Telluria mixta: one gene and its partner. The protein of the gene in region 1 interacts with the protein of each later gene in a pairwise test. Links are inferred from orthologs where the notes say so. Each region holds a gene or a part of one and is shown on either strand. Other genes may lie near its edges. The genes, in order: P0M04_RS23715 and kdsB.

The links.
Region 2: the proteins of P0M04_RS23715 (region 1) and kdsB interact in binary tests that used the Escherichia coli proteins (3 or more experiments, as listed by UniProt). The link is inferred for Telluria mixta from one-to-one orthologs.

What each region holds. Positions count from the first base shown.
Region 1 is NZ_CP119520.1:5,346,957-5,362,122, reverse strand. Bases 6,209-9,064 are described here. They hold P0M04_RS23715 (TetR/AcrR family transcriptional regulator), read left to right. Parts: upstream 6,209-7,261; coding sequence 7,262-7,867; downstream 7,868-9,064. Other genes in these bases: P0M04_RS23705 (fumarylacetoacetate hydrolase family protein), read right to left, coding at 8,619-9,064; P0M04_RS23720 (ATP-binding protein), read left to right, coding at 6,209-7,246. In the rest of the region: pcaB (3-carboxy-cis,cis-muconate cycloisomerase), read left to right, coding at 8-1,369; P0M04_RS23725 (ATP-binding protein), read left to right, coding at 2,685-4,973; more of P0M04_RS23720, read left to right, coding at 4,970-6,208; more of P0M04_RS23705, read right to left, coding at 9,065-9,596; P0M04_RS23700 (cyclase family protein), read right to left, coding at 9,607-10,419; P0M04_RS23695 (FAD-dependent oxidoreductase), read right to left, coding at 10,429-11,559; P0M04_RS23690 (VOC family protein), read right to left, coding at 11,617-12,561; P0M04_RS23685 (MFS transporter), read right to left, coding at 12,782-14,002; P0M04_RS23680 (glycosyl hydrolase), read right to left, coding at 14,031-15,166. UniProt on the Escherichia coli protein: Involved in response to both electrophiles and reactive chlorine species (RCS). Represses the transcription of the nemRA-gloA operon by binding to the NemR box.
Region 2 is NZ_CP119520.1:119,154-134,401, forward strand. Bases 7,435-10,372 are described here. They hold kdsB (3-deoxy-manno-octulosonate cytidylyltransferase), read right to left. Parts: upstream 9,311-10,372; coding sequence 8,558-9,310; downstream 7,435-8,557. Other genes in these bases: P0M04_RS00540 (sodium-translocating pyrophosphatase), read right to left, coding at 7,435-7,496; adk (adenylate kinase), read right to left, coding at 7,711-8,367; P0M04_RS00555 (Trm112 family protein), read right to left, coding at 9,315-9,488; lpxK (tetraacyldisaccharide 4'-kinase), read right to left, coding at 9,469-10,372. Outside these bases: ggt (gamma-glutamyltransferase), read right to left, coding at 1-1,267; P0M04_RS00515 (3-hydroxyacyl-CoA dehydrogenase), read right to left, coding at 1,490-2,254; P0M04_RS00520 (hypothetical protein), read right to left, coding at 2,337-2,948; P0M04_RS00525 (acetyl-CoA hydrolase/transferase family protein), read left to right, coding at 3,104-4,402; P0M04_RS00530 (hypothetical protein), read right to left, coding at 4,452-4,649; P0M04_RS00535 (DsbA family protein), read left to right, coding at 4,849-5,373; more of P0M04_RS00540, read right to left, coding at 5,310-7,434; more of lpxK, read right to left, coding at 10,373-10,497; P0M04_RS00565 (ExbD/TolR family protein), read right to left, coding at 10,605-11,057; P0M04_RS00570 (MotA/TolQ/ExbB proton channel family protein), read right to left, coding at 11,057-11,662; xseA (exodeoxyribonuclease VII large subunit), read left to right, coding at 12,853-14,214; P0M04_RS00580 (superoxide dismutase), read left to right, coding at 14,336-14,914. UniProt on the Escherichia coli protein: Activates KDO (a required 8-carbon sugar) for incorporation into bacterial lipopolysaccharide in Gram-negative bacteria.

The DNA of each region.
Region 1 (15,166 bases):
ACACACCTTGGCGATATCACTCTTCGACACCCTGTTGAGCACCCCCGACATGATCGCCGCGTTCGACGACGCGGCGCTGATCCAGGCCATGCTCGACTTCGAAGCGGCGCTGGCGGGCGCGCAGGCCGACGAAGGCCTGCTGCCGCGCCACGCCGCGCAGGCCATCGCGGCCGCGTGCCGGGCCGACCGCTTCGACATCCCTGCCCTCGTCACGGCCGGCCGCCGCTCCGGCACGCTGGCCGTGCCGCTCGTGAAGGAACTCACGCGCCTCGTGGCCGCGACGGACAGCGAGGCATCGACCCTCGTCCACTGGGGCAGCACGAGCCAGGACGTGCAGGACAGCGCGATGGTGCTCGTCACGCGCGCGGCGCTGCGCCTGCTCGACGCCGACCTGGCCACCTTGTGCGGCCACCTGCAAAAGCTGGGCGAGGCCCACCTCGCTACGCCCGTGCTGGCGCGCACCCTGCTGCAGCCGGCCCAGGTGACGGGCTTCGGCTTCAAGGTCGCGGGCTGGCTCGCGCCGCTCGTGCGTGCGCGTGCGCGCCTGCGCGAGGCGGCCGCCGGCGCGCTGCAATTGCAATTGGGCGGCGCTGTCGGCACGCTGGCCGTGATGGGAGAGCGCGGTCCCGCCGTCGCGCACCGCGTGGCGCAACTGCTGGACCTGAAGACGCCGGCCGCCACGTGGCACACGCAGCGCGACGAATGGGTGCGCCTCGGCCTGGAAGTCGCACTGCTGACCGGTAGCCTCGGCAAGATCGCGGCGGACCTCGCGCTGATGGCGCAGGGCGAAGTGGGAGAACTGGCGGAACCGGCGGGCGGCGGCCGCGGCGGCTCGTCGGCGATGCCGCACAAGCGCAACCCCGTGTCGTCGATGATCGCGCTGGCCGCGGCCACGCGCACGCCGCAGCATGCGGCCACGCTGCTCGCCGCGATGGGCCAGCAGCACGAGCGCGGTCTCGGCAACTGGCAGGCGGAGCTGGCCGAGTGGCCCACGTTGTTCCTGTCTGCCCACGGCGCCCTGCGCGCACTGAACGATGCGTTCGCCGGCCTCACGGTGGACACGGCCCGCATGCGCGCCAACATCGACGCGCTGCAGGGTCTCGTCGCGGCCGAGGCGCTGTCGATCCGGCTCGCGGGCGCCATCGGCCGTCCCGCCGCGCACGCGGCCGTCGAGAAGATGACGCAGGCCGCCGTCGCCGAGGGCCGCCACCTGCGCGACGTCGCCCGGGACGCCATCACTGCCGATCCGGCGCTGGCGTCGCTCGACATCGGGCAGCTGGACACCCTTTTCGACCCCGTCGCCGCTACCGAACCCGCACAACGCCTGGCCCGCGAACGCCTGGCCGCACTCAAGAAAGATTCAGCATGAGCTTCGATCCCTCAACCACGACCTCCTGCGCGGCCTGGACCAGCGCCGCGCCGTCCTAGGCGGCGCCTGGGTCGAGCGTTCGCTCGCGAACGCCAACACCTTCACCGCCGACTTCCAGAATTTCATCACGCGCTATGCGTGGCACGACATCTGGGACCGTCCGGGCCTGCCGCGCAAGACCCGCCGCACGATCGTCCTCGCGATCACCATCGCCCTCGGCCGCTGGGAAGAATACGAACTGCACGTGCGCGCGGCGCTGCTGGGCGACGCCGACAGCCGCCTCACGCCGGACGAGTTGAAGGAAGTGCTGATGCAGTCCGCGATCTACGCGGGCGTGCCCGCCGCGAACACGGCGTTCGCGCACGCGGCGGCGATCCTGCGCGAGGTCGGTCCGCAGATCGGCTACACGCTGGAGCCCGCATCGCCGCTGGATGCCGTGCACCCGGGCGTGGGCCGCGCCGGCCGCACGGACAGCCTCCCCGCCCTGCACTACAGCGTGCGCGCACCGCGAAACGGCAAGCGCCCCCGCCACACGGTCGTGCTGAGCCACGCGCTCGGCTGCGACCTGACGATGTGGGATGGCCTCGCCAACCTGCTGGCCGCCGATTGCCGCGTGATCGCCTACGACCACCGCGGCCACGGCAGTTCCGACGCGCCCGCGGGTCCATACGCGATGGCCGACCTCGCGGACGACGCGGCCCGTATGTTGCGCGACCTGGACACCGGTCCGGTCGTCTGGATCGGCCTGTCGATGGGCGGCATGGTGGGCCAGGAGCTGGCGCTGCGCCATCCGTCGCTCGTCGGCGCGCTCGTGCTGGCGCATACGACGTCCGGCTATCCCGACGCGGCGCGCGACGTCTGGCAACAGCGCATCGCGACGGTACGGGAACGCGGTATCGAAGCGATCGCGGACGCCGTGATGGGCCGCTACTTCCACGACGCGTTTCGCGCCGCGCATCCGGCCACCGTCGCCCGCTTCCGCCAGCGCCTCGTCACGACGGATGCGCAAGGCTACATCGGCTGCTGCGCGGCCGTGGGCGGCATCGACACGACGGCGCGCCTGGGACAGGTCGCCGCGCCCACGCTCGTGCTGGCCGGTGAACTGGACCAAGGCACGCCCGTCGACATGGCGCGCACGCTGGCGGCGGGGATCCCGAGTGCGCAGCTGCAGGTGCTCGCCGGCGCGTCGCACCTGGGCGCCGTGGAACAGCCGGACGCCTTCGCCGCCGCGGTGACGGCATTCGTCGGGATGTTGTAAAAATATAACGTAGGACTATACTGAATCATTCCCGTCCGATGGCCAATCGGTACGCACATGACTCAGTGGCTCTCCCGTTCGACCAGGTTCGGTTACGTCCTGGTCACTCTCCTGGTGGTGGCGACAGCCATCCTGCTGGTCTGGCAGCAGTTCGGGATGACGCGCACCCTCGAGATCTCCCCGCAGCATCCGCACGGCGCCAGAGTGACGGACGACCGCGACAATACACGCGGCAACGGCGGGAACGGCAATTCGGTCGCATCGCTGACCGTCACGAAGGATGCGTTCATCATGCGCTGCTACCTGGGCGCCGCCGCACCCTACCCGTTCTGCAAGCTGCAATTCCTGATGGGCGATCCGGTCAAGGGCATCGACATGTCCGGCTACGACACGATCGCGTTCGACCTGCGGTATACGGGCCGGGGCTGGCATGTCCTCAAGCTCCACCTGATGAATTTCGAACCGGAGTTTTCCACGCTGGAGGACTGGAATTCGCAGCGGTTCAACGAGTTGCTGATCAACGTACCCGCCCAGCCCCAATTCACGGCGCCGATGAATGCCGTACGCACCGCGGACTGGTGGCACTTCTCGCGCCAGATTCCGCTGTCCAAGAGCTATGTCCGCCTCGATCATGTCACGACTGTCGAATTGGCGACGGACAACTACCACGACACGGGGCAAGTCGTCACGGTTGAACTTCGGAAGATCGAATTTCGCGGCAAATGGATATCGCGGGCAACGCTGATGGGTTGGCTGGTGTTCGTGTGGATCGTGTGCGGCGTCATCGGCCTGTCGCTGGGTCTGCTGCACTACCGCTCCGACCTCCAAGCCAACAAGACACGCGTGGAGCAACTGGCCGCCATCGACCGCGAACGCAAGGAAGCCGAGGCGGCCCGTGAGACGGCGCTGGCGGAGGCCGTCGCCCTGGCGCGCCAGCGCAGCCAGTTCCTCGCGCAGATGAGCCACGAACTGCGCACGCCGCTCAACGCCATCATCGGCTATGCCGACCTGCTGGGACGCGACCGCGACCACCTGACCGAACGGCTCGCCGCCGGCCTGGCGACCATCCACGAAAGCGGCCAGCACCTGCTCACGCTGATCAACGACATCCTCGACCTGGCGCGGGTCGAAGCCGGCAAGATGGTGCTGCACCCGGCCGCCGTGCATCTCGAGACGTTCCTGCAGGTCCTGGCGAACATCATGCGGGTCAAGGCGGAAGAGAAAGGCCTGGGATTCAGCTACGAGCTCGCCCCCGGCCTGCCGGCCGCGGTGACGATCGACGAGACGCGTTTGCGCCAGGTGCTGCTCAACCTGCTGGGCAATGCGGTGAAGTTCACCGACACCGGCAAGGTCTCGCTGCGGGTGCTGCCCGCCGCATCGCCTAGCGCGCCGGACAGCGCGCGGCTGCGCTTCGAAGTGGCCGACAGCGGCATCGGCATGAGCACGCAAGAGATCGGGCGCCTCTTCCAGCCCTTCGAACAGGTGGCGGCGACGCAGCGGCGCGAGGGCGGCACGGGGCTGGGCCTGGCCATCAGCCAGCAACTGGTGCAGCTCATGGGCGGCCGGATCGACGTCGTCAGCGAGCCCGGCAAGGGGAGCACGTTCTCGTTCGAGATCGACGTGCCGGTGGCCGCCGCCGCGCCGGTGCTCGCGGCACCGCACGAGACCCTGAAAGGCTACGAGGGCGAGCGCAAGCGGCTGCTGGTCGTGGACGACGTGCCCCAGAACCGCGCGATGCTGCTGGACCTGCTGCAGGAGACCGGGTTCATCGTCGCCGCCGCCGCGAACGGGCTCGAATGCCTGGTCCTGCTCGACAGCTTCAAGCCGGACCTGATCCTGATGGACGTCATGATGCCGGTGATGGACGGGAACGAGACGACGCGGCAGATACGCCATATGCCGGGCTGGGACAACGTCCCGATCATCGCGGTGACCGCGAGCGCCAGTCCGGATGACGAACGCAGGAGCCGCGATGCCGGTGCCAGCGCCTTCCTTGCCAAGCCGGTCGACCACGACCTCCTGCTGCGCACGATCGGCAGGCTGCTGGCGCTGCAATGGACCACGGGACTGCCGGCACCGGAGGGCGGCGAGGAAGCCGCCATGGCCGTGCCGCCGGCCGACGAGATCGAGGCGCTGTGGCAGCTGGCGCAGATCGGCAGCATGCGCGAGATCCGCGAACGGGCCGCCTACCTGCGCGGGCTCGATCCGGCCTATGCGCCGTTCGCGAACCGCCTGGACACGCTGGCGCAGGGCTACCACTCGAAGCAGCTGGCGGCCTTCGTGGCGCGCTTCCGGACCGGGGACGCGGCCCGGCGGCAGGACGATTTCCAGTCGATGCGAACATGACTCCGTGGCTCTCCCGTGCGACCAGGATCGCTTACGCCCTGGTCATCCTCCTGGTGCTGGCGACCCCGGTCCTGCTGGTCTGGCAGCACTACGGCATGACGCGCACCCTCGAGATCTCCCCGCAGCATCCGTACGACGCGGTCGTGACCGACGACCGCGTCATGCCGCGCGGGAACCCGGCGCCGGGCAATTCGGTCGCGTCGCTGGCCGTCACGAAGGATGCGTACATCCTGCGTTGCCAGATGGGGACGGCCGCGAGGTATCCGAATTGCGCGATCCAGTTCCGGCTGGGCGACCCGGGCAAGGGCATCGACATGTCCGGGTACGACACGGTCACGCTCGACGTGCGCTATACGGGGCACGGCCGGCATGTCCTCAAGCTTCACCTGCTGAATTTCGAACCGGAGTTCGACGCGCCGGGCCAGTGGGATGCGCAGCGCTTCAACGAGGTGCTGATCGATATTCCGGCCCGGTCCGAAGTCACGATCCCGATGCATGCCTTGCGCACCGCGGACTGGTGGCACTTCGCGCGCCGGATCCCCCTGTCCAAGAGCTATGTCCGTGTCGACCATGTCACGACCGTGGAACTGCAGGCGGACGACGCCAGCGCCGCCGGTCACGCGATCACGGTCGAAGTCCGCAAGATCGAGTTCCGCGGAAAATGGATCTCCCGGACGACCATGCTGGGCTGGCTGATGGCCGCATGGACAGGCTGCGGCATGCTCGGGCTGTCGCTGGGTTTGCTGCACTTCCGCGCCGGCCTGCAAGCCAGCAGGACGCGCCTGGAACAGCTGGCGGCCATCGACCGCGAACGCAAGGAAGCCGCGGCCGCGCGCGAGACGGCGCTGCGAGAGGCCGTCGCCCTAGCGCGCCAGCGCAGCCAGTTCCTCGCGCAGATGAGCCACGAACTGCGTACCCCGCTCAACGCCATCATCGGCTATGCCCAGCTGCTGGGACGCGACCGCGACGGCCTGACCGAACGGCAGTCCTCCGGCCTGGCGACCATCCGCGAGAGCGGCCAGCACCTGCTCACGCTGATCAACGACATCCTCGACCTGGCACGGGTCGAAGCGGGCAGGATGGTGCTGCATCCGGCCGCCGTCCATCTCGACACGTTTCTGCAGGTGCTGGCCAACATCATGCGCGTCAAGGCCGAGGAAAAAGGCCTCGCATTCAGCTGTGAGCTTGCCCCCGGCCTGCCGTCCGCAGTGACGGTTGACGAGACACGCTTGCGCCAGGTGCTGCTCAATTTGCTGGGCAATGCGGTGAAGTTTACCGACACCGGCAGGGTCTCGCTGCGGATGCTGCCGGCTGCGCCCTCCAGTGCGCCGGACAGCGCGCGGGTGCGCTTCGAAGTGGCCGACACCGGCATCGGCATGGGCGCCCAACAGCTGGCGCGCATCTTCCAGCCGTTCGAACAGGTGGCGACGGCACAGCGGCGCGAGGGCGGCACGGGCCTGGGCCTGGCCATCAGCCAGCAACTGGTGCACCTCATGGGCGGCCATATCGACGTCGTCAGCGCGCCCGGCAAGGGGAGCACGTTCTCGTTCGAGATCGACGTGCCGGTCGCAGCCGCCGCGCCGGCCGCCGCGGTAGCGCACGAGACGCTGCTAGGCTACGAGGGCGAGCGCAAGCGGCTGCTGGTCGTGGACGACGTGCCGCAGAACCGCGCCATGATGCTGGACCTGCTGCAGGAAACGGGATTCATCGTCGCCGCGGCATCGAACGGACTCGAATGCCTGGTCCTGCTCGACAGCTTCAAGCCGGATCTGATCCTGATGGACGTCATGATGCCGGTGATGGACGGGAACGAGACGACGCGGCAGATACGCCATATGCCGGGCTGGGGCGACGTTCCGATCCTCGCTGTGACCGCCAGCGCCAGTCCGGATGACGAACGCAGGAGCCGCGACGCCGGTGCCAGCGCCTTCCTCCCCAAGCCGGTCGACCACGACGTCCTGCTGCGCACCATCGGCAGGCTGCTGGCGCTGCGTTGGACCACGGAACTGCCGGCGCCGGAGGGCGGCGAGGAAGCCGCCATGGCCGTCCCGCCGGCCGACGAGATCGAAACGCTCTGGCAGTTGGCGCAGATCGGCAACATGCGCGAGATCCGCGCGCGGGCCGCCTACCTGCGCGGGCTCGATCCGGCATACGGGCCGTTCGCGCACCGCCTCGATACGCTCGCGCAGGGCTACCATTCGAAGCAACTGGTCGCCTTCGTGGCGCGATTCCGGAGCGATTCCGAAAAAGTACTAGACGACCGGTCGGTTTAGGGTTACAGTGGACCCATGAACACGGCAAACACGACGCCCTCCTCCGACGTACGCTCGCACATCCTCGCGACCGGCCAACGCATCATGGCCGGCAAGGGTTACTCGGCGGTGGGCCTGAACGAGATCCTCACGACGGCCGGCGTGCCGAAGGGATCGTTCTATCACTACTTCAGTTCGAAAGACGCGTACGGCGAAGCAATGCTCGAGCGTTATTTTGAGGATTACCTGGCCGAGCTCGACGGCACGCTAAGTCAACCCGGCCTGACGGCGGCGCAGCGGCTCATGAATTACTGGCAGTCCTGGCAGGCGTCGCAGTCGTTCGAGCAGTGCCAGGGCAAGTGCCTGGCCGTGAAGCTGGGCGCGGAAGTGGCCGACCTGTCCGAGGCCATGCGGCTCGTCCTGCGGCGCGGCACGGAAGCGATCGTCGACCGGCTCGCGCAGGCACTGGCCGAGGGGATCGCGGATGGGTCGTTGACCGTCGATGGCGAACCGCAGAATGTGGCAGGCAGTTTGTACCAATTGTGGCTGGGCGCCAGCGTGATGGCCAAGATCGAGCGGTCGCTTCGACCTTTCGAAACGGCGCTGGCGGCGACCCGGCAGATGCTTCATCTTGCCCCTTGAAACGGGCATTTTTTTAACCCAGGTCTAGACGACTGGTCTACTGGCAATCTCAACCGAAGGGACACATCATGAAAGTGCTGATCGTACTGACCTCGCACGACCAACTGGGCAACACGGGCCGCAAGACCGGCTTCTGGCTCGAGGAACTGGCCGCCCCTACTATGCGTTCAAGGACGCGGGCGCCGAGATCGTGCTGGCCTCGCCCAAGGGCGGACGCCCGCCGCTGGATCCGAAGAGCAACGAGCCGGACTTCCAGACCGACCTCACCCGCCGTTTCGAAGCGGACGCCGGTGCCATGGCGCAGCTCGCCGCCACGGTGCCCCTGCACCAGGTGAAGCAGGCCGATTTCGACACGGTGTTCTATCCCGGCGGCCACGGCCCGCTGTGGGATCTGGCGGAAGACAGCAACTCGATTGCCCTGATCGAGTCGTTCGTGGCCGCCGGCAAGCCCGTCGCGCTGGTCTGCCACGCGCCGGGCGTCCTGCGCCATGTCCGCACGCCGGCCGGACGGCCGCTCGTCGAAGGCAAGCAGGTGACGGGCTTTACCAACAGCGAGGAGGCGGCCGTCGGGCTGACCGACGTCGTGCCCTTCCTCGTCGAGGACGAGCTGAAAGCCAGGGGCGGCGTGTTTTCGCGCGGTCCTGACTGGAGTTCGTACGTCGTGCGCGACGGCCTGCTGATCACGGGCCAGAACCCGGGATCGTCCGCCGAGACGGCGGCGGCGCTGATGGCCCGCTTGCAGGGGTGATGGTCAGGCGCGCACGACCCGCTGGTCGATGACGCCGAACGGCGCATCGCCCGCCGCGCCGCGCGCGCGCATGCGCACCCGGTCGCCGAAGCGCATGAATTGCGTGCGCGGTTCGCCGTGGTCGATGATCTCGATGACGCGGCGCTCCGCGATACAGGCCGAGCCCGCGGCACGGTCCGCATTCGACACGGTGCCCGAGCCGACGATCGTGCCGGCGCCCAGCCTGCGCGTGCGTGCCGCATGCTCGACGAGTTCGCCGAAGCCGAAATTCATCTCGCGGCCGTTCGGGTGACCGAACGCCTGTCCGTTCCATTCGACGTCGAGGTCCAGATGCACGCGGCCATCCCGCCACGCGTCCCCAAGCTCGTCCGGCGTGACCGCCACGGGCGCGAAGCTCGTCGACGGCTTCGCCTGCAGGAAGCCGAAGCCGCTTTTCATCTCGCGCGGGCCCAGCGCGCGCAGGCTCCAGTCGTTCAGCTGCACGACGAGGCGCACGGCCGCCAGCGCCTGCGCGGGCGTGGCGCCCATCGGCACCTGGTCGACGATGACGCCGAACTCGCCCTCGAAGTCGATGCCCAGCGCCTCGTCCGGCAGCGGGACGTCCTCGTGCGGGCCGAGGAAATCGTCGGACGCGCCCTGGCACATCACGGGAATCGTGTCGAAGTCAGGGATCGGCGGCGTGTTGAACGCCCGCTCCATCAGGCGGCCGTGGTTCAGGAATGCCGATGCGTCGCACCACTGGAAGGTGCGCGGCAGCGGCGCCATGCACTGCGCGGCATCGAACTCGAATGCGTCGGCCGCGCGGCCGCCGTTCAGCGCGTCGGACAGCGCCTGCAGGCTCGGCGCCGCGTCTGCCCAGCGCTCCAGTGCCGCCAGCAGGTTCGGGGCGACGTCCGCCGCCGCCACCGCATGGCGCAGGTCGCGCGACACGACGAGCAGGCGGCCGTCGGTCGAGCTGTCCCGGTAGGTTGCCAGTTTCATACGGCCTCCTTCAACGGCGCGGCAACGCGAGCAGCGCGTCGTCGACGATGGCCACGGCGCGCGTCCAGCCGGCCGACCCCGCGCGCACCTTGTGCGGGAAGCACGAGACATAGAAACCGTGGCCCGGCAGCGCTTCCAGGTTGTGCAGCTTCTCGAGGTGGCAGTAGCCGATGTCGCGGCCGGCCTTGTGCCCTTCCCAGATCAGCGACACGTCGCCCGTTTCCGCGATCTTCTTCGCCGTGTACGAGAACGGCGCATCCCAGCTCCACGCGTCCGTGCCGGTCAGGCGCACGCCGCGCTCCAGCAGGTACATCGTCGCCTCGTAGCCCATGCCGCAGCCAGCCGACACGAAGTCGTTGTGGCCGTAGCGGCTACCGGCGCGCGTGTTGACCATGACGATGTCCAGCGGTTGCAGGTCGTGTCCGATGCGCTTCAGTTCCGCTTCCACATCCGCCGCGGTGGCGACGTAACCGTCCGGGAAGTGGCGGAAATCCAGCTTTACGCCGGGCTGGAAGCACCACTCCAGCGGCACCTCGTCGATGGTGATCGATTTTTTCTTCTCGCCCGTCTTCGCATCCATGGTCGAGTGGAAGCGGTAAGGCGCGTCCAGGTGCGTGCCGCTGTGGGTCGTCATCGTGACCCACTCGGCCGCCGCAGCTTCGCCGTCCGGGTAGTCCGCCGGCGTCGTGCCGGGGATCATGGCCATGAATTCGTGCAGCGTGTCCTGGTGCTTCTGGTACGTGATCTTCGGCGCCAGCGGCGGCGGATCGGACAGGGGTTCGTTCTCGAGATAGATCGACAGGTCGATGAATTGACGGGTCATGGTGTCTCCTCAGATGGGTGCTGCGAGCGCCGCCAGCGTCGCGCGCATGATGCGGGCATGTTCTTCCTTGTCACCGCCGGCGATCTCGATCTCGCCCAGGCGGATCGAATTCTGCACGACCATGCGGCAGCGCTCCCATCGCCGCGCGAGGTAACGGTCCAGCGCCTGGTCGACGCTGCCGGCATTGGCTAGTTCGTCGGCCAGCACGAGCGCGTCCTCGATGCCGATGCAGGCGCCTGACGCCATGTGCGGCGTCGTCGCGTGCACGGTATCGCCGATCAGCACCACGCGTCCCTTGTACCACGGGGTCGGCATCAGCAGGGTTTCCAGCGGGCGGTAGATGATCTGCGAGTCCTCGTTCAGCGCCTCGCGCACGCGCTGCAGGCGCGGGTCGGGGAACGGCGCCAGCAGCGCTTTCACGCGCGCCAGGAATTCGGCCGGGTCGATGTAGTCGTTCGTCGCGCGGTCTTCCGTCACGAACAAGTACATCTCGTCCTTCGACACCGGATTCAGGCCCGGCTTGATCTTCGGGCCCAGCCACATCATGGTGCCGTTGATGTCGGCGGGACGCGGCAGTACCGCGCGCCACACGCCCTGGCCGGTGTACTGCGGCGCCGGCGCATCCGGGAACACGGCCTCGCGCACTTTCGAATACAGGCCGTCGGCACCGATTACGAGGTCGTAGCGGGATGTAGTGCCGTCGGTGAACGTGACGTCGACGCCGCCCGCATCCTGCTCCATGCGCGTAAAGGTACAGCCCAGGCGGACATTGGCGCCGGATACGCGGGTGGCATCGGCCAGGATGCGCGCCAGCGCCGGCCGCATGATGGCGCCGTTGCCCGGCACGTCCGGCCCCGCGAGGCGCGGCGTCGGCAGCTCGGCGACCTTCTGGCCGGTCGGGATGTGGATCTCGACGCCGTCGGACGCGGCGCCCTCGGCCAGGAACGCGTCGATGACGCCCAGCTGCACGAGCGCGCGCATCGTCGCGCCGCCCAGGCTGATGCCCGCGCCGTACGAACGCCAGCCGGGGTCGATCTCGACCAGGTCGACGGCGATGTCGCGCTTGCGCAATTCGATGGCGGCGGCCATGCCGGAAAAACCGCCGCCGATGATGAGTACCTTGTTTACGGGTGCTGCCATGTCATGTCTCCTCGTCGCCGCTGGGGCGAATCTCGATGTCGTTCGTTTTCTGGACGGTCAGTGTCGTTCGCCGGCACCAGGCGCACCCGGCGGCGGCCCGCCAGGCGCCCACTTATCCCGCTGCTGGAACAGGAACAGCTGCGACGCATCGGCGCCCGCGGGCACGGCGCGTGCCGTCCACGTGTCGTCGTGCAGGTCCATGTCGGCGTCGTACTCCACGTGGCAGCCGAGCGGACTGTTGAAGTACCAGAACCAGTTCGAGCCCATCTTATGACGGCCCGGTCCCCAGAACGACTGGTAGCCCTTGTTCACGAAGCGCGTGCCGGCCTGCAGTACCTCGTTCGGTCCGCCCATGTGGAACGTGAAGTGCTCGCAGCCTTTCATGAACGGCGGCGTCTGGATCAGGAACAGCGTATGGTGGTCGTCCGTGCCGGCGGGCTTCAGGAACGGTCCCGCGCCCAGCAGCCGGTCGGTGCAGGCGAAGCCGAGGCGTTCCACGTAGAAGGCCTCCGCCTTCGCGGTATCGGGCACGTAGTACACGACGTGCGACAACGTGCGCGGGCGCGCCGGGGCGTTCTCGTCGACGGCCGTGTGATTGACGGGACGGTTGGGCGCGCCGGGTGCATTGATCGCTTCGGCCGGCAGGTCGAGCGGACGGCGCACCGTCACCTGGAAGCCGAGCACGAAGCCCATGTCGTCCACGCTCTCGATGCTGCCGTCGGGGAGCGGGCGCACGTCGCGGTCGCGTGCCAGCTCGGTGGCAATGGCGTCCAGCGCCTGCCGGTCCGCCACGCCATAGATCGTCTTGCGCAGCATGTTGGCCGTCCCGAGGCCGGGAGGCAGTAACGTATCGTCCTTGTGCGCGAGGATGATCGCGGTGCCGTCGAGCGCCTCGAAGCGTCCATCGCCGGCGTGCCTCAGGCCATAGTCAGTCAGGTACAGTGCGCAGGCTTCGAGGTCGTCGACGCCGAAGACCAGCGCGTCGGGTCCGATGATGTTCATGGTTGTCTCTCTTTGTCGTTAGGTTGTCGTTGTACAGGGCGGTACGGCCGCCCGGCCGTGAAGATTTTCAGCCCGCACCTGGGGCTGCGCGGCAGCGATGGCAAGCACCTCATGGCCCTGCGCACATCAGTAAAATCGATTCGAGGACCGCCTGTCTGGCCATGGGCGCCGCCGGTTCAGGATTCCCGCCTCGCGCGAATGCTTCGCTGCCGGGCTTACCTCAGCGCGTACCCGTGGCCGCGTCGGCCTGCGGCGCGGATTTGCCGCGCACGAGCAGGAACAGGAGCACGATGACGCCGGACAGCACCCCGAACACGAGGAACGCCGCCTGCAGGCCGCCGACCCGGGCCTGTACGAGCTTCACCGCCACCGGCGACAGGAACTGCGACACGAAGAACGCGCTGGTCCACAGGCCCATGCCGCGACCCCGATGCTGGAATGCGTACTGGCTTTGCACCCAGTTGATCAGCGCCGGCACGATGATGCCGTTGGCGACTTGCTGGAAGAACGCGAACACGAGCGCGATCTCGAAGCCCGGCGCCAGGCCGATGCCGGACAGGCCGACGCAGTAGCACGCCAGCACCAGCAGGATCTGCGCGGACGGGCCGAAGCGCGTCGTCAAGATGAACAGGACCGAGCCGACGGGCACCCCCATGCTCGGGATTGACATGGCCATGCCGATCGACTTCGGATCGTGGACGCCCATTTCGCTCAACAGCACCGAGAAGTTGATAACCTGCACAAAATAAATGATCCCCAGCAGCGCCGTGATACCGCACGTCAGCCCGGCCGTCGACCACGGGAAACCCGCGCGCAGCGCCGCGGTGCCGGTGCCCGCCCCAGCGTCGCCCGGCCGCGCATGCGCCAGCGGTTCGTACAGGTACAACCACCCCGTGACCAGGATCGGCAGCGCCAGCACGTACACGAGGAACGGGTATTGCCAGCCCTGCGCGGCCAGGAAGCCGGAACAGAAGATGACGGCCGACCCCATGAATGCGCCGGTGAGCCCCTGGATCATTAGCCAGCGTGCCCGTGCACGGCCTTCGAAATAGTCGGCCATCAGCGTGTTCGTCACGGTCAGCACGGCCGCCTCGCCGATGCCGATCACGACGCGGCTGGCCACGACGACCCAGAAGCTGTCGACCAGGAACGGGATCAATCCGCCCAGGGCGTAGACCGCGAACGCGCCGAGGAGCAGGTTGCGGCGGCCGAAGCGGTCCGTCAGCACGCCGGCGAGCGGCGCGAACAGTGCGATGCATGCGGAAGGCGCCGTGATCAGGAGAGGCACCATGATCTCGGGATTGCCGACGTCATGAAAGTGCGCGAGCAGCGTGGGCAGCGTAGGCGCGAGGGCCACGATGGCCATCACGGGCAGGAAACCGGCGAATACCAGGATCCAGCCCTGGCGCCAGTCGGCCTGGCGGGCAGCGGGTTTGTTCATTTATGATTCCTAGAGTCGATACAAGCGGTTAGTGGCGGATGCCTTGGAGCGTCACCGGACCGATCAGGCCGGACGGGCGCAGCCTGGCGTCGGCCTTGTACGTCGGTTCGGACGTCCAGGTGACCTTGTCCTTCACGGCCGGATCGGCGTCGCGGATAAGGCGGTTGATCCACAGGTTCGCCACGCGCACCTCGAGGTCGTTGCGGCCCGGTTTCACGAACGGTCCGATCTCGACCCGGTACGGCGCATGCCACGCGTAGCCGGCGAGTTCGCCGTTGACGCGGACTTCGGCAACTTCGCGCACGTCGCCCAGGACCAGCGTCAGCGGCTGTCCCGCCGTCCAAGCGCGCGGCGCCTCGAACGTCTTCGCATAGGTCGCTATTCCGGAAAAATACTTCACGCCGGGATCGGTGGACTGGTCGAGCGCCGCCAGCGCCGGCATGACGATGCCCGAAGGCGCGCCCCGGCCTTCCTGGAAGCGCACGGTCCACGGCCCGTCCAGCGCCAGCAGCGACGCGCGGGCCGGCGCCTTCACCGTCACCGCGTCGGCGGCGGCCGGCTTGCGGAACACGACGTGCACGGATTCCTCCGCATCGAGCACGAGTGGCACGATCGTGACGCCGTCGACGATGCGATAGCTCGCGTCTTCGAACGTGCCGGTCTCGGCGTGCCAAAGCTCCGGCGCCTTGCCCGTGACGCGGAAGTGCGCCTCTATCGTCTCCTTGCGGTTGTTGCGGTTCACGAGGAAGTAGCTGTCGCCGTCGTCGAGCCTGCGGTGCACGAACGGGATGTCCGCCCCCTCCCCGCCGCCGGTGAAGCGAAAATCCGCGCTGATGCCGAGCGTCCTCAGTGCCTGGTCGATGTCGGACCCGGCGATCACGCGTCCCTTGCCGACCGCGGTCACTGCGGCGCCGGACCACAGCCGCGCGGCCAGCGCGTCGAAGGCGGATGCGTCGTCCGCCAGGCCCGGCGAGCCGGTGGGTTTCATCCCGATGACCGTCGCGCCGCCTTCCGCCAGCGCGGCGATGCGGCGCAAGGCGGCCAGCGACATGCGCGACGATGAGCCGCCGAGATACAGCACCTTGTAGCGCGCACCGGACGGCGCCACGAGGTCGCCGCCATCGTTGGCCAGGCGGCCGACGAGGGCATCGTAGTTCACGAAGT
Region 2 (15,248 bases), 5.2 Mb from region 1 along the record:
GTGGACGCTTGCCCGGCTCCACGCGGTTGGCGATGGGGCCGTTCGCGTCGCGCGAATCGAACGAGAAGTCGGTCAGCTGGTTGTTGAGGATGAAGCCGTCGACCATCTGGCGCGAGCCGAACGCGTCCTCGACGCTCGTCGTCATCGACAATCCCGCGCCGTACGGATCGACCGCGACGACGTGCGACGTCGAATGCGCTTCGATCGAATTGTCCAGGCCCCAGTTCCACGCCATCTCCACGCCCGGCGGATGGCCCGCTTGCGCCTTGCCCATCGAGCGTTGCCCGACGAGGCTCGCACGCTGCTGGAGATAGCGTTTGTCCAGCAGCGCGGGTACGCCGCGGCCGGGCAGCGGGACGAAGTCCGTGTCGGCGGCGTAGCGGTCGCGGTCCGCATACGCAAGGCGGCCCACTTCCGAGAACACGTGCACGGCGTCCGCGCCCGGGATGCCGTTCGCTGGCGCCAGCGCTTTCATGTCGCGCGTCTCGAACATGCCGAGCATCTGCGCGACGGCGATCCCGCCCGACGACGGCGGCGGCATGCCGCATACGGTGTAGGCACGGTAGTCGTTGCAGACCGGCTCGCGCAGCTTGGGTTGATAGGCGGCGATGTCGGCCGCGGTCAGCAGGCCCGGATTGGTCGGGTGGCTTTTGACTTTCGTCTCGATGTCGCGCGCGATGCGGCCCGTGTAAAAGACGTCGGCGCCGCCGGCGGCCAGTTCGCGCAGGGTGCGCGCCAGTTCGGGATTCTTCAGCACGTGGCCGACGGGCCACGGCTTGCCGTCGGGCGCATAGAAGTAGGCGCGCGCCGTCGGGTCGTTGCGGAGGTACCGGTCCCCGGCGAGGAGGCCGTTCAGGCGCGGGCTCACCGCGAAGCCTTGTTCCGACAGGCGGATCGCGGGCTGGAACAGCGTCTTCCACGCCAGCTTGCCGTGCTGGCGGTGGGCCAGCGCCAGCATGCGCAGCACGCCCGGCGCGCCCGTCGAACGGCCGCCCACGATACCCTCGGACCTCGACATCGGCGTGCCGTCCGGACGCTGGAACAGATGCTCGTCCGCCTTCGACGGCGCCGTCTCGCGGCCGTCGAACGCCTGCACCTTCTTGCCGTCGTAGTACATCAGGAACGCGCCGCCGCCGATGCCGGACGATTGCGGCTCGACGAGCGTGAGGACCAGTTGCGTCGCGATCGCCGCGTCGATCGCCGTGCCGCCCTGCTTCAGCATCTCGTAGCCCGCCTCGACGGCCAGCGGATTCGCGGCCGCCACCATGTACTTGCGCGCCGTCCAGCCGGCCTTCTCGGTATAGCCGCTGGCGGCCTCGGGGCTCGCTGCAGCGCCGAGGCGTCCTGGGCGAGCGTGACGGCGGGTTGGAGGGCGGCGGTCAATACGCCGCCCAAAAGGAGGGTAAGCAACTTCGGGGCGAGCAACTTCGAGGTCATACGATTTCTCCGGAAATACCAGAGGGCATCGTACAGGAAATTGCTTAAGCGCTCACTTCGGCTGCATGCGGATGGCACCGTCCAGGCGGATCGTCTCGCCGTTCAGCATGACGTTTTCGATGATGGTCTTCGCCAGGTGCGCATACTCGCGCGGCATGCCGAGGCGCGGCGGGAACGGCACCATCTTGCCCAGCGAATCGCGTACTTCCTGCGGCATGCCCATCAGCATCGGCGTCTCGAAGATGCCCGGTGCGATCGTCATCACGCGGATGCCGCTGCGCGACAGGTCGCGCGCCATCGGCAGGGTCATGCCGGCCACGCCCGCCTTCGACGCGCCGTATGCGGCCTGGCCGATCTGGCCGTCGAACGCGGCGACGGACGCCGTGTTGATGATCACGCCGCGCTCGCCGTGTTCCAGTCCCTCTTCCTTGCCCATCGCATCGGCCGCCAGGCGGCACATGTTGAAGGTGCCGACGAGGTTGATGTTGATGGCGCGCTGGAAGGCGTCCAGCGGATGCGGGCCGTCCTTGCCGACCGTCTTGATGGCGGGCGCGACGCCGGCGCAGTTGACGAGGCCGCGCAGGCTGCCCAGTTCCAGGGCCGCCGCCACGACGGCCTGTCCGTCGGCTTCCGACGTCACGTCGCATTTCACGAAACGCGCCGCGGCACCCAGTTCGGCGGCCAGTGCCGCGCCGGCTTCCTGCTGCACGTCGGCCAGCACGACCTTGCCGCCCGCTTCCACGATGGTGCGCGCGGTGGCCGCGCCCAGGCCCGAAGCGCCGCCCGTCACGATGAACACGTTATTCTGGATTTGCATCTGTCTCCCTTTCGTTATTCGCTGGATGTTCCGTTTACGTAAACGTCAACCAGCGGATTCTAGCGGGATTTGGGCTGATACGTCAAAAACACGTGACCGTGGTCCCGTTCCGCGCACATGCACGGCCGGTGCTGCTGGTGCCGGCATTACCGCCGGCGTTGAACGTATTGCCGGCCCCATCCGTGCAAACGATGCCCTGGCAGCCGCGGATCACGGTGGTGCTGGGCACGGTCGGTTGCGGCGCTGTCGCCCGCGGCGGGATCGGTACGGCGACGGTGGCGGGCGGCGTCTCGCCGGACCGCAGCGGCCGCGGCGCCATCGGCCCCTCGCCCTGTGACGCCGGGTGGCGGCGTACGGCGCGGCGGCGCAGTTCCTCGAGCTGCTTGTCGCTCAGCTTCTTCTCGGGCTTCTCGGACGGCGGGGCCTGGCGGGTCAACGTATCCGCCTCGTCGTGCACCTCGGCCGGGTCCTTGCGGACGACGTCCGCGCCCTGCTGCGCGCGCGGGTTCAGCACGGGACCATAGCTCAGCGGCGCCGGCGGCGGCGTGCGCGCAGGCTTCGTCGTGCTCGCTTCGTCGGGCACGGCCGCGTCGCGGTTGGCCTGCTCCGTCCGCTGGGTCTGGTTCTGCGCGTGCGCCGCGCACGTCCACGCGAGCAGCGCGCATGCGGTCAGTACATATGGTTTCGGTTTCATGATCCGTCACTCCTCGCGTCCATTATCGGCCGCACTGCGCCGTGCCGGCGCGCTGCTGTGCGTCAGACGAGTGTCAGGTGCGCGTCAGTTTCCTGCGCCACGCTGTTAAGCTGCCACGATGCATGTTTTCAAACAAAAACATACAGGAGACGACCATGCAGACCCTGCAGGAGATGTACCGCGCCAAACGCGGCAGTGCCTTCGACGCCCTCAACCATGTCCGCGACGGCGACATGATCGTCGTCCCGACCGGTGTCGGCGAACCGCCCACCCTGCTGCACGCGCTGTCGCAGGAATGCCGGGGCTTTCACGACGTCCAGGTCGCGCAGATCCTCGCGATGCGCAAGTACGGCTATTTCGCGCCCGAGTGCCGGCCGCATGTGCGCCACGCGGCACTGTTCTTCGGCGGGGCCTCGCGCGCCGGCGGCCAGGGCGGCTGGTGCGACTTCATCCCCAATTATTTTTCCGAGATCCCGATGCTGATCGAACGAGGGCTCATGCCGGCGGATGTCGTGTTCGCGATGGCATCGCCGATGAGCGCATCCGGCCACTTCGCCCTCAGCCTCGGCACGGATTACACGATGGCGGCCGTCGCGAAGGCGCGCGCCGTCGTGCTGGAAGTGAATCCGCACGTCCCGTTCACACACGGCCAGTGTCACGTGCACATCTCGCAGGTCACCGCGCTGGTCGAAAGCGAAGACCCGATCATGGAAGTGGGCCTGCCCCACATCGGCCCCGTGCAGGAAGCGATCGGCCGCCTCGTGGCCGAGCACATCGAGGATGGTTCCACCCTGCAGATCGGCTACGGCGGCATTCCGGACGCTGTCGTCATGCAGCTGACGGACAAGCGCGACCTCGGCATCCACACGGAAATGATCGGCGACGGCATCCTGAAACTCGTGGAAGCGGGCGCCGTGACCAACCGCCGCAAGACGCTGTTGCCCGGCAAGATGGTGGCGACGTTCGCGCTGGGCTCGCGCCGCCTGTACGACTTCATGCACCACAATCCGATGCTGGAGATGCATCCGTCGAACTTCACGAACGATCCGTACATCGCTGGCCAGAACGACAAACTCGTGTCGATCAACGCGAGCCTGCAGGTCGACCTGCTGGGCCAGTGCGGCAGCGAAAGCATCGGCCACCTGCCCTATTCCGGCACGGGCGGCCAGGTGGATTTCGTACGCGCCGCGAACCGGTCGCGCGGCGGCAAGTCGTTCATCGTGCTGCCGTCCACGGCGAAGGACGGCACCGTCTCGCGCGTCGTGCCGACCCTGTCGCCTGGCACCCACGCCACCACGAGCAAGAACGACGTCAACCATGTCGTCACGGAATGGGGCGTGGCACAGCTGCGCGGCAAGTCGGCGAAGCAGCGCGCGCAGGCGCTGATCGCCATTGCGCATCCGGATTTCCGGCCGTGGCTGCGCGAGGAAGCGGACCGCATGTGCGTGTTCTGAAATGAAAAACGGGACCTCGCGGTCCCGTTCGTTGATCGACGTGACGCCGTCAGACGCGCGTCTCGTTCATGGTGCTGCGTGCGTGATCGGCGCCCAGTGCGCCGGCCACGCCGTAGACGAGCAGCGCGCGCTGCAGTTCGGCACGGTCGGCGCCGTCGGCCCGTTGCATGCTGTCCTGGCGCGGTGCGTCGGTTGGATCGAGGCCGAGGGCGTCGGTTACGCCCTTTCCTTCCAGATTGATCGTCATGGTTTTCTCCATTTGGTTAGTAAGCTGGCGCGGCTTGTTCAATAAACAAAACCGCTGATGACGCTACTGTACCGCAACGGAGGCTAACTCGTCGCCATCTGTTTTGTTTTTACACCTATCTTCTTTCCGGGTGAAAATTTACTACACAATTTAGCATGTCATGTCATCATGGCGCCTCGATGCGACCAGGAGAAAATCGATGAAGCGAGTTGACGAGATCGGAAATGACGAACACGTGCGCGGCCCGGCGGATGCCGCGCTGACGGTGATCGAATACGCGGACTTCCAATGCCCGTACAGCGCCCGCGCCCACGTCGCGCTGCGCGAGCTGGACGAGCAATTCGGCGGCATCCGCCTGGTCTACCGCCACCTGCCGCTGGCGCACCTGCACCCGCTGGCCGAACTGGCGTCGGAAGCGGCCGAGGCGGCCGGCAGCCAGGACCGCTTCTGGGACATGCACGACGCGCTGTACGAACAGCAGCGTCAGGTGTTCGACAAGCAGGACCTCGCCGTGCTGGCGGAAAGCCTCGATCTCGACATCGAGCGCTTCCGCGCGGAGGTGCTGGACCGCCGCCATCGTGCACGCGTGCAGGCGGATGCCGAACGCGCCCACCACGACGGCGCGACCGGCACCCCGACCTTCTTCATCAACGGCGTACGCTACCGCGGCGATTCGGACCGCGCATCGCTGGAAAGCGCGCTCAGCGAAGCGCTCGGGCGCTGAACCGCTGCTTTCGAGGATGCCCCTGCCGGTGCCTGCACGGTCGCCGTGGGCTTGGCGTACAGCGCCTGCGGTTCCGACACGGCCAGCCAGCCGCCCGCCGGCAGCAGCGGCACGAGCAGCAGCGCCACGATGTTGATGATCTTGATGAGCGGATTCACGGCCGGCCCGGCCGTGTCCTTGTACGGGTCGCCCACCGTGTCGCCCGTGACGGCGGCCTTGTGCGCATCGGAACCCTTGCCGCCGTAGTGATTGTCTTCGATGTATTTCTTGGCGTTGTCCCAGGCGCCGCCGCCCGTCGTCATCGAGATCGCGACGAAGAGTCCGGTCACGATCGTACCCATCAGCATGCCGCCCAGCGCCGCGGGCCCAAGCAGCATGCCGACGAGGATCGGCACGATCACGGGCAGCAGCGACGGCAGCACCATTTCGCGGATCGCGGACGCCGTGAGCATGTCGACGGCCTTGTCGTATTCCGGCTTGCCGGTACCCGCCATGATGCCGACGATGTCGCGGAACTGGCGCCGCACCTCCAGCACGACGGCACCCGCCGCCCGCCCCACTGCTTCCATCGCCAGCGCACCGAACAGGTAAGGCACGAGGCCGCCGATGAACAGGCCCACGATCACCATCGGGTTCGACAGCTCGAACGCGATATGGGTGCCATGCGCTTCCAGCGCATGCGTGTAGTCGGCGAACAGCACGAGGGCCGCGAGCCCCGCGGAGCCGATCGCATACCCCTTCGTGACGGCCTTCGTCGTGTTGCCGACGGCGTCCAGCGGGTCGGTGACGGCGCGCACCTGGTCGGGCATGCCGCTCATCTCGGCGATGCCGCCCGCGTTGTCGGTGATGGGGCCGTAGGCATCCAGCGCGACGATGATGCCGGCCATCGACAGCATGGCGGTCGCCGCGATGGCGATGCCGTACAGGCCGCCCAGCGCGTACGCGACGAGGATCGCGGCGCACACGACGAGCACGGGATACGCGGTCGACTTCATCGACACGCCGAGCCCCGCGATGATGTTGGTGCCGTGGCCCGTCGTCGACGCTTCGGCGATGTGACGCACGGGCCCGAATTCCGTCGCCGTGTAGTACTCGGTGATGTAGACCATCAGGCCCGTGAGCGCGATGCCGACCGTGGCGCAGCCCAGCATGCGCCAGCGCATGATGTCGTCCGGCCACACGAGCCACGTGACGGCGGCGAATCCGATCAGCGACAGCCCGGCCGACCACCACAGCCCCGTGTACAGCGCGTACATGATCTTGTGCCCCGGATGGTTCTTCACGAGCGAGCAGCCGACGATGGACCCGATGATGGAAATGCCGCCCAGCAGCAGCGGATACACGGTGCCGGTGCCGCCCATGCCGGGGATCACCAGCGCGCCGAGCAGCATCGTGGCGACCAGCGTGACGACGTAGGTTTCGAACAGGTCGGCCGCCATGCCGGCGCAATCGCCCACGTTGTCGCCCACGTTGTCGGCGATGACGGCGGGGTTGCGCGGATCGTCCTCGGGAATGCCGGCCTCGACCTTGCCCACGAGGTCGGCGCCGACGTCGGCGCCCTTCGTGAAGATGCCGCCGCCGAGGCGCGCGAAGATCGAGATCAGCGAGGCGCCGAACGCGAGGCCCACGAGCGGCTGGATCACTTCGTGCGGGGTCAGGGCGGGGTCCGCGCGCAGCACGAGGATCCAATAGAACAGCGCCACGCCCAGCAGGCCCAGGCCGACCACGAGCATGCCCGTGATGGCGCCGCCGCGGAAGGCGACGTTCAGCGCCTGGTCGAGCCCGGTCGCGGCCGCCTGTGCCGTACGCACGTTGGCGCGGACGGACACGTTCATGCCGATGAAGCCGCAGGCCCCGGACAGCAGCGCGCCGGCCAGGAAGCCGCCCGCGGTTGCGGCACCGAGCAGGAAGTAGATGGCGATCAGCAGGACGAAGCCCACGATCGCGATGGTACGGTACTGGCGCGCCAGGTAGGCCGACGCCCCCTGCTGGATGGCCAGCGAGATTTCCTGCATGCGGCCGTTGCCGGGATCCTGTTGCAGGACCCATCGGCGCGACCACAAGCCGTAGAATACCGCGATGACGCCGCACGCGACGGCGAAGGTGAGCTGCGCAGATGCCATGTCGTCCCCCTCGTTTTCGATCAAACCACTACAGAGTCGAAAGGCCGCGTGCGCTTAGTTGAGCTTAGTTGAGCTAACTTGAGCTTACCTGCGGTACGGCCTGCCTTGCTGCATTCGCCGCACAAGGGTGCGACAAAACTTTGATCTAAAAACCTGGACGGATGGCATGTGTCATCCGGAGCCAAAAAGAGCGGCTTGCGCCGCTCTGGAATGCTCAGCCTGCGAGTGCCGCGAATGCGGCGTCGCGTACCTGTTCGACCGGGCCGACGCCCGAGATCTTGCGGTACTTCGGCGCGCCCGGCAGGCCCGATTCCGCCCACTTGTTGTAGTAGCCGAGCAGGACTTCGGTCTGGTTGTGGTACACGGCCAGGCGTTTCTTGACCGTTTCTTCCGTGTCGTCGTCACGCTGGACCAGCGGCTCGCCCGTCACGTCATCCTTGCCTTCGACCTTCGGCGGGTTGAACTTGACGTGGTACACGCGGCCCGATGCCGGGTGGCTGCGGCGACCGCTCATGCGTTCGACGATCAGCTCGTCCGGCACGTCGATTTCCAGCACATAGTCGATCTTCACACCGCTGTCCTTCATGGCGTCGGCCTGCGCGATCGTGCGCGGGAAGCCGTCGAACAGGTAGCCGTTGGCGCAGTCGGCATCCTTCAGGCGCTCCTTCACCAGGCCGATGATGATGTCGTCCGACACCAGCTGGCCAGCATCCATCACTTTTTTCGCAGCCAGGCCCAGCTCGGTGCCGGCCTTGATGGCCGCACGCAGCATGTCGCCGGTGGAAATCTGGGGGATGTTGTATTTTTCTTTGATGAAGTTCGCCTGGGTGCCTTTACCGGCGCCGGGGGCTCCTAACAGAATGAGACGCATGAAGGATTTCCTAAAGGTATCTAATAATTTTTTTGACGCAGTTGTAGTTGGGAACAGACAACTGCATGATGCATATCTAGCTACTGATACGAAACTTACCACAAAAGCAGCAATAAAAGCCACCGGCGGCGGCCGATCTCTCAGCCGTTTGACGTGCCGCAAGCAGCCTGAAGAGTAGTTTCTACCAGGATCAAGACGTATAGAAAAGTCGCACTCGCTCCAGATCGGCCGGGGTGTCGACGCCCGCGTGGGGCGCCTCGTCCGTCACGTGCACGGCGATCGGGACGCCGTGCCACAACACGCGTAATTGTTCCAGTGCCTCGATGGATTCGAGCGGCGCGGGTTCCAGCTGCGGATAGCGCTGCAGGAACGCATTGCTGTACGCGTACAGGCCGATGTGGCGCAGGGGGACGTAGCCCGCAGGCAGTTGCTCGCGGGTGGCGGCAAAGCCGTCGCGGTGCCAGGGGATCGTGGCGCGCGAGAAGTACAGTGCGCGCCCGGACTTGTCCAGCACGACCTTCACGACGTTCGGGTTGAAGGCGTCGGCCACATCGGACAGCGGATGGGCGCAGGTCGCCATCGGCACGTCGGCCGAGATGCGCGCGGCGCACGCGGCCAGCAGCGCGGGATCGATCAGCGGTTCGTCGCCCTGCAGGTTGACGACGACGGCATCGGGCGCGAGGCCGAGCAGGTGCGCCACTTCGGCGATGCGGTCCGTGCCGGAAGGGTGATCCGAACGCGTCATGCAGGCTTCCACGCCATGCGCGGCGCAGGCGGCGGCGATGTCGGCGTGGTCGGTGGCGACGATGATGCGGGAGGCGCCCGATTGCTGCGCGCGTTCGGCCACGCGCACGACCATCGGCTTGCCGCCCAGGTCGGCGAGCGGCTTGTTCGGCAGCCGCGTGGAGGCCAGGCGTGCCGGGATGATGACGACGAAACTCATCGGGTTACAGGGCCGGCTCGACCTTGCGCGCCTCCTCGGCCCACATGATCGGGATGCCGTCACGGATCGGATACGCGAGGCGGTCCGGGCGGCAGATCAATTCCTGCGCTTTCTTGTCATATTCGAGCGGTCCCTTGCACAGCGGGCAGACCAGGATATCAAGCAGTCGGGCGTCCACGACATTTCTCCACGATTTGGGCAGCCAGCGCGGCATCGATCTGCGCGCCGACCGGCACGACCCACACGCGCGGGTCGTTGTTGATTGTTTCAAGTTGCCGACATTTTACTGCATCCTTCTCCGTCACCAGGATGACGTCGGCGTCGACGGTACGGAACGGGTCGTCGAGGAAGTCGTGGTGGTCGGGCAGCGGCAGTTCGGCGACGTCCAGGCCGGCCGCGCGCAGCAGTGCGAAAAAGCGCCCCGGATTGCCGATGCCGGCCGCCGCCAGTACCCGTTTTCCACGCAACGCGGACAGCGGCACGCGCTCGTTCGCATCCATCAGGCGCTCGGCATGGTCGCCCGCGAGGCGCATCTGCCACGGCTGTCCGCCCACCGCCGCGGCCAGCGCCGGCGTGATCTCCGGCGCGTTGACGACGGTGACATCGCGCCGGCGCGACGGCGCTTCGCGCAGCGGGCCGGCCGGCAGGGTCCAGCCGTTGCCGGTGCCGCGGCCGTCGAACAGGATGATCTCGACGTCGCGCGCGAGGGCGTAGTGCTGCAGGCCGTCGTCGGTGATCAGCACGTCCACGTCGGGATGGAGGTCCAGCAGATGGCGTCCGGCCGCGACGCGCTTGCGGCCGACGACGACGGGGCAGCCGGCACGCGCCGCGATCAGCAGCGGTTCGTCGCCGACGTCCTGCGCGCGCGACGTCACCAGTACTTCGCGCGGTGCATCTTCCGCGCCGCCATGGCCGCGCGAGATCACGCCCGGCCGCATCCCGGCCGCGCGCAGTTGCTGCGCCAGCCAGATCGTGAGCGGCGTCTTGCCCGTGCCGCCGATGAAGATGTTGCCGACGACGACCACGGGCACGGGCAGCCGTCCGGCCTTCAGCACGCCCGCGCGGTACAGGGCGATGCGCAGCGCGGTCAGCAGACGGAACAGCAGGGACAGCGGCCACAAGGCTACGGCGAGCGGCCCGCGCCGGAGCCAGGCGCGGGTGAGTGTGGATTCGAGAGAGGATGCCATGTACTAGCCAAACCGTCGTCCCTGCGAAGGCAGGGACCCAATTTGCACGCACACTGTCAGCGCTCGCAGAACTTGGGTCCCCGCCTGCGCGGGGACGACGAAAATTCTTACTTCTGCCCGCCCGTCTGCGCCGCAAACGTCAGCTTGTCATATCCCGCCATGCGCGCCGCTTCCAGCACGTTGATCACCATCTGGTGCATCGCGAACTGGTCGGCATTGACGATGATGACCGGGTCCTTCACGGGTGCCGGCAGCGGCTGGCCGTCGGGGCCGGTGCCGGCCGCGCGTTTGAGGTCGTCGGCGAGGCTCGCCACGCCGTGGAACGCGACCGGCACGTTGTTCACCGTGTAGTTACCCTTGGCGTCGACCGTGACGTTGATCTCGAACGGCTTCTCGATCGCCTTCTCGGCATCCGCAGTCGGCAGCGTGATCTGCAGTTCGGTGAACTTGCTGTACGTGGTCGTCACCATCAGGAAGATCAGCACGACCAGCAGCACGTCGATGAACGGGATCAGGTTGATTTCCGGATCCTCGCGTTTGCGGCCGCGACGGAAGTCGATCATTTGCGGGCACCGTGGACGACGTCGACGAATTTCACGGCCTGCAGCTCCATGTCGATGATGAAGCTGTCCACCAGTGCGCGGAAGTGGCGGTAGAACACGAGGGCCGGCATCGCGATCGCCAGGCCGAAGCCCGTGTTGTACAGCGCGACGGAGATACCGTGGGCCAGCTGGGCGGGATTCGTGCCGCTGGCATTCTGCGCGCCGAAGATCTCGATCATGCCGACCACCGTACCGAACAGGCCCATCAGCGGCGCCAGCGACGCGATCGTGCCGAGCGTCGTCAGGAAGCGTTCCAGCACGTGGGCAACGCCCCTGCCCGCTTCCTCGATCGATTCCTTCATCACGTCGCGCGGCGCGTCGACGTTGCGCAGCGCAGCGGCCAGCACGGCACCGAGCGGGGAATTCGTTTGCAGCTTGTCGATGATGTCCGGAGTGACCTTGCCGCTGCGATAAACCTGGATGACTTCATCGAGCAGCTGGCGCGGCAGGATCTTTTCGCGACGCAGGTAGATCAGGCGCTCGATGATCAGGGCCAGGGCGATGATCGACGCGATCAGCAACAGCCAGATGGGCCAGCCGGCGGCTTGAAGAATGGCGAGCAAATGGGACTCCTGGATAAGTAAAAAACAATGAAACAATGTAGTTGCGCAATGTAACGTGTTGCCCGGATTGCGGCAAGTAGAGTTCTGCACACTTTCTGTGGATAAAAGTGTGTGCAAGGCCGTCCGTTGGCGCTAAGTGGCTTGATTCTTAAAGGATATTTTTCCGTGCGTAAAAACTTGGCAGAACCAAAACGCGTTTCCAGCAAGGAACTTTACAGGCCCGTAGCGAGCTCCATCTGCACGTAGTTGCCCACAATTTCTGTGGATAAATTTGTGAGGAATCAGCTTTCCATGCGGTAAGTATTTGATTTTGCTCAGAGAAATTTCCAAGTCCAAAAAATAGGCACGGTTGTGCCAGACTACACATCCCCTCCTACCCTGCCCTTCTGCACATTTTTTGTGGACAAAATTGTGCGCAAGCGCCCAAACCAAACCTTAAGTCCTTGATTCTTAGAAGAAAAGAATATGCGCCCGTTTTTTGGGCAAGCGCTTGTCCCCGTGCCGGGTCTGCCCCCCGCAGGATTTTTCACACAAACTGTGGAAAAAGATGTGAGCAAGCTCATCGTTCGCCCACTAACTCGTTGATTTATCTCAGCATTCTTAGCCAAGCCCAATTTTTAGGCATACTGGACTTGTGCACAGCGCACACGCCTTGACGGCCGGCTGTTCCGGCCACGCCGCCACTGGGTTATAGTCGCGTCCCGACACAACCGGTCTTCTGCACACATTTTGTGGAAAAGATTGTGAGCAACGCACTTGATGGAAGACAAAGTCATTGAATCTAAACGGTATTTTCTCCGTGCAGATTTTTTAGGCAGTGGAAAACCGGTCGTGTATGCGCGGGTTGACGGGCCTCTGTTCACATAAACTGTGGAAAACGATGTGAGCAAGGGCCGCGACAGCGCCCTAAGTGTTTGATTGCCCAAGGAAAATATATTCAAGCTGAATTTTTGAGCAGCGCCGACTTGTCCACTTTCGCACATAAACTGTGGATAAGATTGTGGCCAAGTATCCGAAGATGCACTCAAGCCATTGATCCGTAAGGCAATTTGGTTGCTGCATCGAAATCGGGCAGCATCTTTTACTATAAAAATCAGGTGTTTACAAAAACTACTTGTTGTTTTACAGCAGATGTGTCTTACACTGCGCGCAGCCATGTTTTTGTGGACAGTTCAAACCAGCTCATCCCTATGTTCCCCACCGAAGACGCCGACCCGGCCTACGCCGCCCCGCCCGTACTGACCGTCACGGCCCTCAACCAGCAGGTCGCGCGCCTGCTGGAGCGCACCTTTCCGCTCGTCTGGATCGGCGGCGAGATCTCGAATTTCACGCGCGCAGCCAGCGGCCACTGGTATTTCACGCTGAAGGACGACGCAGCCCAGGTGCGCGCCGTCATGTTCCGCGGCCGCGCCCAGTACGCGGGCTTTACCCCGCGCGAGGGCGACAAGGTCGAGGTGCGCGCCCTCGTCACCCTGTACGGGGCGCGCGGCGATTACCAGATCAACGTGGAGGCGATCCGCCGCGCGGGCGTGGGCGCGCTGTACGAAGCGTTCATGCGCCTGAAGGAAAAGCTGGGGGCCGAGGGTCTGTTCGACGAAAGCCGCAAGCGTCCACTGCCCCTGTTCGCGCGCACGGTAGGCATCGTCACGAGCCCGCAGGCGGCCGCGCTGCGCGACGTGCTGACGGCCCTCAGGCGGCGCGTGCCGCACGTGCGCATCGTGCTGTATCCGGCGCCCGTGCAGGGCCAGCTGGCCGCGCAGAAGATCGCGGAAGCCATCGCCGTCGCATCGCACCGACGCGAAGTGGACGTGCTGATCGTGTGCCGCGGCGGGGGCTCGATCGAAGACCTGTGGAGCTTCAACGAAGAAGCCGTCGCGCGCGCGATCGCGGCGTGCAGCATGCCCGTGATCTCGGGCGTGGGCCACGAGACGGATTTCACCATCGCCGACTTCGCCGCCGACCTGCGCGCCGCCACGCCGACGGCTGCCGCCGAGCTCGCCGCCACCGCACGTGCGGACTGGATCGCGTCGCTGCAGGCGGACGCCGGCGACCTGCGCCGCGCGATGGACCGCGTCCTGTCCGACGCCGGCCAGGGCCTCGACAACCTGTCGCGCCGCCTGTTGAGCCCGTCGAGCCAGATCCAGCACCAGCGCCTGAAACTTCTGGGCATGGCCAGCAGTCTCACGCATGCCGTCCGCGCGCCGGTGAACCGCCATGGCCTGCTGTTGGCCCAGCTGCAGCAGCGCTGGGCCCGCCATCGCCCGGACTGGAGCGGCCTGCGCACGCGGCTGGAATCCGACCGGCGCCACCTGATGGCCAGCGTCGGCAACCAGTTGCGCGCGCGGCGCGAGGCATTGAACGCCCTGGCGGCGCAGCTGGAACTGCTGAACCCGCAGCGGACGCTGGAGCGCGGCTATGCGATCGTCAGCAACGCGAAAGGTAAAGTTCTACATTCGCCGGGCCAGATCAAGCCGCGCGACGTATTGCGCATCCGCCTGGCGGACGGCAGTGCCGAAGTCAGTATCGCCGGCGTACAAGACTTACTCGAATGACAATCTGATGTATTCGCAAAGCCATATCTGCAACGTTTGCTTAACCGGTTTAGAATAAGCGCCCGAATTGATGTACCGCAGAGACTATTGAGTCTCCCGTCAACTTACCAAGGAACAAGACATGGAACATACCCTGCCCCCACTGCCGTACGCTAAGGATGCCCTGCAGCCGCACATCTCGGCCGAGACGCTGGAATACCACTACGGCAAGCACCATCAGGCTTACGTCACGAACCTGAACAACCTGATCAAGGGCACCGAGTTCGAAAACCTGTCGCTGGAAGAGATCATCAAGAAATCGCAGGGCGGCGTGTTCAACAACTCGGCCCAGGTGTGGAACCACACCTTCTTCTGGAACTGCATGACCCCGAACGGCGGCGGCGCCCCGACCGGCCCGGTCGCCGATGCGATCAACGCCAAGTGGGGTTCGTTCGACAAGTTCAAGGAAGAGTTCCAGAAGTCGGCCGTCGGCAACTTCGGTTCGGGCTGGACCTGGCTGGTGAAAAAGACGGACGGTACCGTCGACATCGTCAACACCTCGAACGCCGGCACCCCGCTGACCACCGACAACGTGGCCCTGCTGACCTGCGACGTCTGGGAGCACGCCTACTACATCGACTACCGCAACGCCCGTCCGAAGTTCGTCGAGGCATGGTGGAACGTCGTCAACTGGGACTTCGTGAACAAGAACTTCGCGTAATACGTGATTGTTTCGCCATACCTGGCGTAAGTAAAACGGCCTGCTTCATGCAGGCCTTTTTTTTGCTTACTTTCGCTTATTGGCTTCGACCGAAACTATATAACTGGAAGACGCAAACCTTGCGAAACATATTGGACGCAGGCAATCTTATCTGGTCGCCATTGCCTGTCGTCAATATATTTAGCGCCATGGTCGCGTAAGCTATGACGCCGCTCAACTACCCCGCATCGCACGTTCTGCGGCCGGATTTGTCGCGAAACTGTATGTTTTTGTCATGGCTACCCACCAAACATGCTCCAACCTTGCCCACTCTTATAGAATGTCGGGCTCAAGG